3 regions of the Sinorhizobium chiapasense genome follow, and region 1 is predicted to be linked to each of the others. Evidence: predicted binding sites of a transcription regulator. Region 1 holds the regulator's gene; each other region holds the start of a gene.
The links. The regulator PhoB, encoded in region 1, activates phosphate uptake and scavenging genes when phosphate is short. The targets are predictions, from matches to a motif close to TGTCATNNANCTGTCAT.
Positions count from the first base shown of each region.

Region 2: RB548_RS17910 (DUF2794 domain-containing protein) is a predicted target of PhoB. The motif match lies at 1,500-1,516, and genes of this name have one in related genera.
Region 3: RB548_RS17500 (alkaline phosphatase D family protein) is a predicted target of PhoB. The motif match lies at 1,594-1,610, and genes of this name have one in related genera.

Region 1 covers NZ_CP133148.1:156,891-160,130, reverse strand. Annotated here, with positions in the region: gene RB548_RS00745 (aspartate aminotransferase family protein) at 1-209, opposite strand, end outside; gene RB548_RS00740 (GcrA family cell cycle regulator) at 626-1,144, shown strand; gene phoB (phosphate regulon transcriptional regulator PhoB) at 1,225-1,908, opposite strand; gene phoU (phosphate signaling complex protein PhoU) at 2,143-2,856, opposite strand; gene pstB (phosphate ABC transporter ATP-binding protein PstB) at 3,003-3,240, opposite strand, start outside.
Region 2 covers NZ_CP133148.1:3,734,980-3,738,219, forward strand. Annotated here, with positions in the region: gene acnA (aconitate hydratase AcnA) at 1-273, shown strand, start outside; gene RB548_RS17905 (DUF1223 domain-containing protein) at 448-1,221, shown strand; gene RB548_RS17910 (DUF2794 domain-containing protein) at 1,531-1,938, shown strand; gene RB548_RS17915 (GNAT family N-acetyltransferase) at 2,090-2,650, opposite strand; gene RB548_RS17920 (Bax inhibitor-1/YccA family protein) at 2,949-3,240, opposite strand, start outside.
Region 3 covers NZ_CP133148.1:3,659,783-3,663,022, reverse strand. Annotated here, with positions in the region: gene RB548_RS17510 (amidase) at 1-885, opposite strand, end outside; gene RB548_RS17505 (KTSC domain-containing protein) at 1,113-1,334, shown strand; gene RB548_RS17500 (alkaline phosphatase D family protein) at 1,774-3,240, shown strand, end outside.

The DNA of each region.
Region 1 (3,240 bases):
AGGTTGGAAAGATGCCAGACCTTGTCCGCCTGCGCCTTCAGCGCCTCGACGAGGTGCGGATGGGCATGGCCGAGCGAGTTCACGGCAACGCCGGCGGCAAAATCGAGATAGCGCGAGCCGTCCTCGGCAATAAGCCAGACGCCCTCGCCTCGCTCGAAACGCAACGGCGCACGCATGTAGGTGTCGTAGAGCGGCGTTGTTGCGGCCATGGCGAACTTCTCCTTCCGTCCTGTTGGCATCAATATCGGGCGATCGTGTCCGATAAAAATCAAAAATGCCGCCTTTCGGCGGCGCAGGCACTATTCCTATTTCGCACCGCAATGTCAACAAAACCAAGGCTTGCAGCGAGCTTGAACGCGCGGATTCCGATGTGCGAAAAAACCTCCAGCGGGGGCTTGCAAAAATGCAACGGCCAGCCAGCAAGTTGGGGAAAACTCCGAAATCGATTCGGCGCGATTCCCGCGACTCTTGCCACGGAGTCACCCTGCCAGTAGGTTAATATTCAATTACTAGACGCATGCGGCGGACCTAGTCACCAAAAGAGTTATCGCGTTGCAGCTCCGGAGTTTTTCCGGAGCGTGGTGATGGATTCTGCCATCCAACGCCGAGAACGGAGAGTGCAGAAATGAACTGGACTGACGAGCGGGTGGAGAAACTGAAGAAGCTGTGGTCCGAGGGCTTGAGCGCCAGCCAGATTGCGGCACAACTGGGCGGCGTAAGCCGCAACGCCGTGATCGGCAAGGTTCACCGGTTGAGCTTGCCGGGCCGAGCCAAGGCCGGCGGCGCGACCACTGCCGCACGCCCGAAGCGCACCACGTCGGCCCCCCGGGCGCCGAACTATGCCGCGCGCGTCGCCACCCGCACCGTCACCCGCACCGCTGGCGCCACTGTCCTCAAGGAAGAGATCGAAGTCGATCTCGTCGCCGATCAGGACCTCGAACTCGCACCGAACGTCGTCGTCCCGATGTCGCGACGCCTCGGCCTGACGGAACTCACGGAGCGCACCTGCAAGTGGCCGATCGGCGACCCCCTGAAGGAGGAGTTCCATTTCTGCGGCAACGACTCACCGGAATCGTCGCCCTATTGCAGCTATCACACGCGGCTCGCCTATCAGCCTTCCGGCGAACGCCGGCGCATGCGCTGACCGGCCTCGCGCGAACGCAATTGAAAAAGGGGCGGTGACGCCCCTTTTTTTGATGTCCATCGAAGGATGGCCGCCGGCCTTCAGCTTTCAAGCGAATAGCCGGCGCCGCGCACGGTGCGAATGACATCGGGCATGTTCGAGAAATTCAGCGCCTTGCGCAGACGGCCGACATGCACATCCACGGTGCGCTCGTCGACATAGATGTCATGTCCCCAGACGCCGTCGAGCAGCTGCGAACGCGAGAAGACGCGCCCTGGCGAGGACATCAGGAACTCCAGGAGCCGGAACTCCGTCGGTCCGAGCCGGACTTCGCGGCTGCGTCTGTGGACGCGGTGCGTCTCGCGATCGAGCTCGATGTCGCCGCAACGCAACACCGTCGAAAGCACCTCGGGCTTGGCACGCCTGAGCATCGCCTTCACCCTCGCCATCAGTTCCGGTGTCGAAAACGGCTTGACGACATAGTCGTCCGCGCCGGTAGCGAGACCACGAACCCGCTCGCTTTCCTCGCCACGCGCGGTCAGCATGATGATCGGCAGGCGCTCCGTTTCCGGCCGCTGCCGCAGTCGGCGGCAAAGTTCGATGCCGGAGACGCCGGGCAGCATCCAGTCGAGGATCAGGAGATCGGGCAGCCGCTCCTGAAGGCGGATTTCAGCTTCATCTCCGCGCAAGATCGTATCGACGTCGAAACCTTCGGCCTCGAGATTGTAGCGCAGGAGGACGCTCAGCGCCTCCTCGTCCTCGACAACAGCTATCTTCGGCAACATTCGGTCATGCTCCTTCCCACGCGCGGGTGCCATCATGCCACCGCGACACTCTGTGGGCCGCGAAAGATCGCGACCGGACAAGATTAACGCATGCAAACCAAGGCATGCGGCTATCGGGCTCTCGGGCGCCCTAGAGCGCCGTGCGTTCAAAATGAACGCACAAAGGACGCTCTAGCACTTTGATTCTAGAGCATCTTATCCGCTTCCAGTGATTCCACTTGAAAGCGGGATGCTCTAGTCCGTTACTGAGCCCAGCGTCGACGTATTATCGTCCTTCGGCCGCTCACCCTGCGGCTGGGCGCCCGTCGCCATGTAATAGATCGTTTCGGCAATGTTGGTCGCGTGGTCGCCGATACGCTCGATGTTCTTGGCGCAGAAGAGCAGATGCGTGCACGGGGTGATGTTGCGCGGATCTTCCATCATATAGGTCAGCAGTTCGCGGAAAAGCGACGTATAGATCGCGTCGATCTCTTCATCGCGCTCGCGGATGCGGTTCGCCTTTTCCGGCGAGCGAGAGGCGTAGACGTCGAGCACCTCCTTGAGCTGGACCAGGGCCAGCTCCGCCAGATGCTCCAGGCCACGCGCGAGCTTGCGCGGGATGCCGGATCCGGCGACCGCGATCACGCGCTTGGCGGTGTTCTTGCCGAGGTCGCCAACGCGCTCCAGGTCCGCCGCAATTCGAATGGACCCCATGATCTCGCGCAGGTCGGATGCGACCGGCTGGCGCTTGGCGATGGTTACGATCGCCTTCTCACCGATTTGTCGCTCGGCGTCGTCGAGGATCGCGTCGTCGGAAATCACCTTCTGCGCCAGCGCCAGGTCGGAATTCACCAGCGCCCGGACGGAATCCGCCACCATCTGTTCGGCCTGCCCACCCATTTCCGAGACGCGGCGCGTCAGATATTTAAGCTCGTCGTCAAATGCCGACATGATGTGTGTGGATGACATGTTTCGTTCCTTGAATTCGTAACCCGGTTGACTGGAACGCCATGCGCTCAATGAACCCACAAAGGACGCTCCAGCGCTTAGATTCTAGAGCATCTTATCCGCTTTCAGCGATTCCACTTGAAAGCGGGATGCTCTAGTCGCCTGGCTTAACCGAACCGACCCATGATGTAGTCCTGCGTGCGCTGGTCATCGGGATTGGTGAACATCTTGTCCGTATCGTTCTCCTCGACGAGATTGCCGAGATGGAACATGGCGGTGCGCTGCGAAACGCGCGCGGCCTGCTGCATCGAATGGGTCACGATAACGATCGTGAAGTTGGCGCGCAGTTCGTGGATGAGTTCCTCGACCTTCGCGGTGGCGATCGGATCGAGCGCCGAACAGGGC
Region 2 (3,240 bases), 760 kb from region 1:
CACCGCTCGAACCTCGTCGGCATGGGTGTCATCCCCTTCGTCTTCGAAGAAGGCATGACCTGGGAATCGCTGGGTCTCAAGGGCGACGAGGTCGTGACGATCGACAACCTCGTCAATGTCCAGCCGCGCGAAAGGCGCGTGGCCCGGATCACCTATGGCGACGGCTCGGTCAAGGAAGTTCCGCTGATCTGCCGCATCGACACGCTTGACGAAGTCACCTACGTCAACAACGGCGGCATCCTGCAGACGGTTCTGCGCGACCTCGCAGCCTGAGTCTGCTGACCGTCTTAAGGCTTGAGAGCCGGGGCATCGAATGGTGCCCCGGCTTTTTCACGTCCCCGTACCGGTAAGCGGCGAAATGCTCACTCCAACGTGACTTTCCGTTGAAGAACGGCCGTCGTATGTATGAATTCCAGCATTCGAGCCTGCCCATAACAAAGTGACGTCATGACATTCGCCTTTAGAACAACCATCCGGCGTCTCGCCCTGACGTTAGGGATTCTGGGAGCAGGCTGCGGAGCGGTTGCGGCGGACGACGGGAAAACAATCAAGGGCGTCGTTGAACTCTTCACCAGCCAGGGCTGCTCCTCCTGTCCGCCGGCGGATGCGGCGCTCAAGAAGCTCGTCGATGAGGGCGACGTCGTCGCGCTCGCCTATCACGTCGACTACTGGAATTATCTCGGCTGGGCAGACACGCTCGCTTCCAAGGAAAATACCGAACGGCAATATGCCTATGCCCGCATGCTCGGCCGCAACGGCGTCTATACGCCGCAGGCGGTCCTCAACGGGCGCGACCATCTCAACGGCGCCAATCTGCAGGCGATCAGGAGCCGGCTCGACGCGATGAACGCGGAGGGCCGGGGACTGGCCGTGCCGGTCCAGGCGGCGATTGGCGACGATGGAATCTCGATCAAGGTCGGGGCCGGCGAAGGCAAGGCAAATGTCGTCGTCGTCTATTTCGAGCGGGCCAAGGTGGTCGATGTCGAGAAAGGCGAAAACAGCGGCAAACAGATCGCCTATTGGCATGCCGTACGCGACATACAGACGATCGGCATGTGGGATGGCAAGCCGGCCGAGTTCACGTTGCCCGCCTCCGTCCTGATCGAGGGAAATGGCAACAGCGGCTGCGCCGTCCTGCTGCAATCGATGAAGGATGCGGAAACGCCGGGAGCCATTATCGGAGCGGCAGCGGTTCTTGCCGGCCCGCAGGGCAAGCTCTGAACCCGATGATTGAGACGGAGGGTGGTTCGGCCCGGCAGCATCGAGGGGCTGGGGCTGAGGGTTCGAAGTTACCGGACCGAACCGGTCATGTCTGCGTTCGTAATATCTCCCGCAGCATGACGACCTGTCCGGACATACGGTGGCAACGACTCTGTCCGGCAGCGGTCGAAGTTTTGCCGTGAATTGGGGCGCCGATTTGACTGAATTGCGGCAAGGACAAGAATTGCCGGCATTGTTCACCGGCTTCCGGCTTGCTTTTCCGTTCGTGTCAGGCACACTGTCGTGGTCCTGTCACATCAGAAGGCCAAAATGCTGATGACCGATCAACCGGATTTACCGGAAGGCGAAACGCGTCGCCAGGGCCAGACCACATCACAAGTGGTCGATTTTCACGAATACAAGAACGCCAGGAATCCCCCTCCCGTTACATTTCATCGCCGCGAGCTGGACCAGATTTTGCGGGTCTATGGCCGCATGGTCGGCGAGGGCGAATGGCGCGACTATGCGATCGACCACACGAAGGATCGAGCTGTTTTCTCCGTGTTCAAGCGATCGGGGGAAACGCCGCTCTATCGGATCGAGAAAAACCCGAAGCTTGCGGCAAAGCAGGGCGCCTACTGCGTGCTCAACGCCCATGGCACGATATTGAAGCGCGGCCATGAACTTGCCCTGGTGCTCAAGGTGTTCGACAAGGTCCTGAAGCTCGTCGAGACCTGACTCGACATCTCCTTTGGATTTGCCCCTCATCCGCCTGCCGGCACCTTCCCGCGCAGGCGGGCGAAGGGACTCGCGGGCTGCGCCAATGCCAGTCCCTCTCCCACCTGTGGGGAGAGGGTTAGGGTGAGGGGCCAATTCAACCCCGGACTCGTCAGTTCCGGTGGAGCGTATCCGGATAGACGCCCTCGTCCGGGTCCGAGGCTGCTCCGTCTCCGAGCGCGAGCTGCATGATCGCCGTGTCGAGCCAGCGGCCGTGCTTGAACCCGGTCGCCTTCATGAACCCCTGATGCTCGAAGCCGAGCGCGCGATGCAATGCGATCGATGACGGGTGCGCGCCGCCGATCACCGCCACCATCTGGCGGAAGCCAAGCGCGGTGCATCGCTTGACCAGCTCCGCGAGCAAGGCCCTGCCGACGCCTTTGCCCCGGGCTTCCGGCGCCAGATAGATGGAATCCTCGACCAGGAACCGATAGGCCGTCCGCGTGCGGAATGCGGAAGCATAGGCGTAGCCGACGATCGCTCTGCCGTAGTCCTCCTGTGCCACGATGTAGGGATAGCCGCTGCCGGTTATCGTCGAAAAGCGGAGCGCCATCTCCGCCTCGGAAGGCGGCGTTACCTCGTAGGTCGCCACGCCGTTCAAGACGGACTCGCGGTAGATTTCGGTAATTGCGGGAAGATCGGCAGCGACGGCGTCGCGGAGAGTGACAGACATGGGACTTCGTGATGTTGGCTTATCCCGATCAGATCGCATGGATCGGACGAGGCGATCAAGGCCGTCCTACTGTGCGGTTCTTTGAATCGGAGGCAGTTCAGGTGTTACGGCGATCGCTGCGCATCTGAAAGGACCCGCGGCGCTACTGCATGTTTCCACAAACCGTAACCGATTTAATGACAAAAACATGCAGCAATTCAAAGTACTACAGCTTCCTTTGTGCGTCTGAAAAGACGCACGGCGCTGTAGGGCAACAAAAAAGGCGGCCGAAGCCGCCTTTTTTGTGAATGCGCCTCGACTACTCGTTCCTGTTGCCCAGGAACTGCAGCAGGAACATGAACAGGTTGATGAAGTCGAGATAGAGCGTCAGGGCGCCCATGATGGCCTTGCGGCCAGCAACCGCGACGTCATCGGCCTCAAAGTACATTTCCTTGATCTTCTGCGTGTCGTAGGCGGTCAGGCCGGCGAAGACGAGCACGCCGATCACCGAAATCGCGAAGGCGAACGCGGAAGACGCCAGGAAGATGTTGACGATCGACGCGATGATCAGGCCGAAGAGGCCCATGATCAGGAACGTGCCGAAGCCCGAC
Region 3 (3,240 bases), 840 kb from region 1:
GCTGCCTTCAATCGCGGCGATCGAGCCGATCGACGTTGCCTCGGCGAAGCGGGCGAGGAGATCGTCGATGCTGCATTCGGCGAGTTTCGCGCCGGCGCGGGAGAGCGCTTGCAGGCTCGCCTCGAAGGCCCGAGCGATCTCCGGCGCGAGGTCGTCGAGGAGAAAGCCTTTCGGAATGCCGAACTTCAAGCCGTCGAGCGCCACCGGCGTGAGCGCTCTTGGCACATCGCCAGCCATGATGGCGTCGGCCAGCGCGCAGTTGGCGACGGTGCGCGCGAGCGGGCCGATCGAATCGAGGCTTGGAGAGAGCGGGAAGGCGCCGTCGAGGGGCACGCGCCGGGCGGTCGGCTTGAAGCCGACGAGGCCGTTTAGCGCCGCAGGAATGCGCACCGAGCCGCCGGTGTCGGAGCCGATGGCAATTTCGCTTGTGCCCTCCGCCACCGAGACGGCCGCACCGGACGATGAGCCGCCGGGAACGAGCCTCACGTCGATCGCATTGCCGGGCACCGGATAGTGCGGGTTGAGGCCGACAGCGGTGAAGGCAAATTCGGTCATGTGCGTCTTGCCGATGATGACGGCGCCGGCGGCCCGCAACCGCTGGACGATCGCTGCATCCGCCGTGGCCGGTTCTGCCATCCGGCGTATGATCGAGCCGGCCAGAGTCGGCTCGCCGACGACGTCGAAGAGGTCCTTGATCGAGACGATCCGACCGTCGAGCGGGCTGAGCCTCTTTCCATCGTTCAGCCTTCGGTCGGCGGCGTCCGCTTCGGCGCGGGCGGTGTCGGAATAGAGCTTCACAAAGACGCGTTCCTCGTGCCGGCGCCCATCGAGGCGAGCGAGAGTGGCTTCGAGCCGGTCGCGAGAGGGGGTGTTCGATTGGGTCAAGGCGAAGACCTCGTGAATGGGATGACCGCGATTCGCATGATTTTGTAGATCGGAAGCCGATTTATGGGTGAAATCATGCAGCAATTCAAAGTGCCGCCCGTCCTGCCTCATTTGCGCGCGGCCGCCTCGGACGCCGGCACCGCCGGCCCGCCGTCGTTTATAAATCCGGGCTATTGATATATAATGTCAGGCGTCAGCGACTTCTGGGAACCACCGGGACGACGCCAATGCCAATGCTGCAATCGTCCGCGATCCTGGACTCTTCCGCGATCCAACGCGTCAATTACGACGCGCGCCATCGGACGCTCAGCGTTTGGTTCGTCGGCAATCGCAGGCCTTATCATTACCTCGATGTCCCGGAGAGCGTTTACGAGGACTTCGTGCACGCAGACTCCGCCGGTGCCTACTTCAACCACCACGTCCGCGATCATTACGATTTCAGGCACTGAAGGGGCGCGGAACGCGCGCACGCCCCCTTTTTGCCCCGAATCCGGCCTGCCGGCCACCTTCGCATGCGGGGCGAAGGCTCCTGCCGCGGCCGCCCCGCTACTGCGTTCCTCAAATCGTCCCCGATTTGAGGAAAAAGACATGCAGCAATGCAAAGTGCTGCAGCCTCCTTTGCGTGTCCGATAAGACGCGCGGCGCTGTAGCGGGGCGAGGGGCTGCGGCGAGGGGGAATCGCGGCCGCGGCTCGCCTTGCGACCGCTTCTTCACAGAACTGTCGCCAAACCGTTCAAATAGTTTCATCCCGCTGTAAAGCCGCTGACATGCGGCTCGCCAAAGGTCCGCTCGCGAAATCGATGATTCGCGAACTTTTTTGCGCATGTCGTCCGCCAAAGCCGCTGCACACTTTTGGGCGACATGCGCTGGCGGTACCGGAGGCAGAATTTGGCTGACATTCGAAGCACGCTGACCAGGCGCTCTTTCCTCTTCTCCACCGGCGCCGCCGGTCTCGTCGCTTCCTCCGGTCTCGCGACACCCTTCTACGCCCGCGGTTACGGGCGCCCGGATTTCCTGCACGGCCTGCAGTCCGGCGACGTCGACACGCAGTCGGGAATGATCTGGACGCGGGTCGATCGGCCGGCGCGGGTGGCAGTCGAATATTCGACCACCGAAAGCTTCTCGAACGCCCTCCGGCTTCCCGACATCGATGCGACGCCGCAGACCGACTGCGCGATCAAGTGCCGGCTCGACAACCTGCTGCCGGACCAGGATATCTTCTACCGTTTCACCGCAACTGATCTTTATGACGGCAATCGCGTCTCCGCGCCGATCGTCGGGCGTTTTCGCACGGCACCCTTGCGCCGGCGGTCGGTGCGCTTCGTCTGGTCCGGTGACACTGCCGGCCAGGGTTGGGGCATCGACGAGGTCGGGATGAAGACCTATTCGACCATGCAGCTTCACGAGCCGGATTTTTTCATCCATTCCGGCGACACGATCTATGCCGACAATCCCATACCGGAGGAGATCAAGCTTCGGGACGGGGGGATGTGGAAGAACCGGATCGTGACGCCCGAGAAGCGCGACGTCGCCCGCACGCTGGAAGAATATCGCGGCCAGTGGAAATACAATCTGCTCGACGAGCACGTGCGCGGACTGAATGCCGTCTGCCCCACCTTCTATCAATGGGACGACCACGAGGTCTTGAACAACTGGTCAGCCTCGACCGATCTTCGCGATGATCCACGCTATCCGGAAAAGGACGTGGCCGTATACGCGTCGCGCGCCGCTCGTGCGTTCCACGAGATGACGCCGATCCGCACCCTGCCGACGCAGCCCGGACGCATCTTCCGCAAGGTTGCTTACGGCCCGTTGCTCGACGTCTTCTTCGTCGATCTGCGCTCCTATCGTGGCCCCAACCAGGGGGAGGGGGACGCCGGCCTCTTCGGCTGGCGGCAGGCGGATTGGCTGAAACGGGAGTTGGCCGCCTCACGTGCCACCTGGAAGGTGATCGCCTGCGACATGCCGATCGGCCTTGTCGTCTGGGATGATTATTCTCAGAGGCGCGGGTCGGATGCGATCGCCAACGGCGACAATGGTGCGCCGACCGGAAGGGAGATGGAATTTGCCGACCTGCTGCGGTTCATCCGCGACAACGCAGTCGAGAACATCGTCTGGCTGACCGCGGACGTCCATTATGCGGCCGCGCATCACTACGATCCGTCACGCGCCGCCTTCAAGGAATTCCTGCCCTTCTGGGAGTTCGTTTCCGGTCCGCTGCATTCCGGCACCTACGGTCCGAAGGAACTCGACATGACCTTCGGCCCCGAGGTCCGTTTCATCAAGGCGTCCGGCGGCGGCATCGACAGCAACCTGCCGCCGTCGGCCGGCCTGCAATTCTTCGGCATCGTCGAC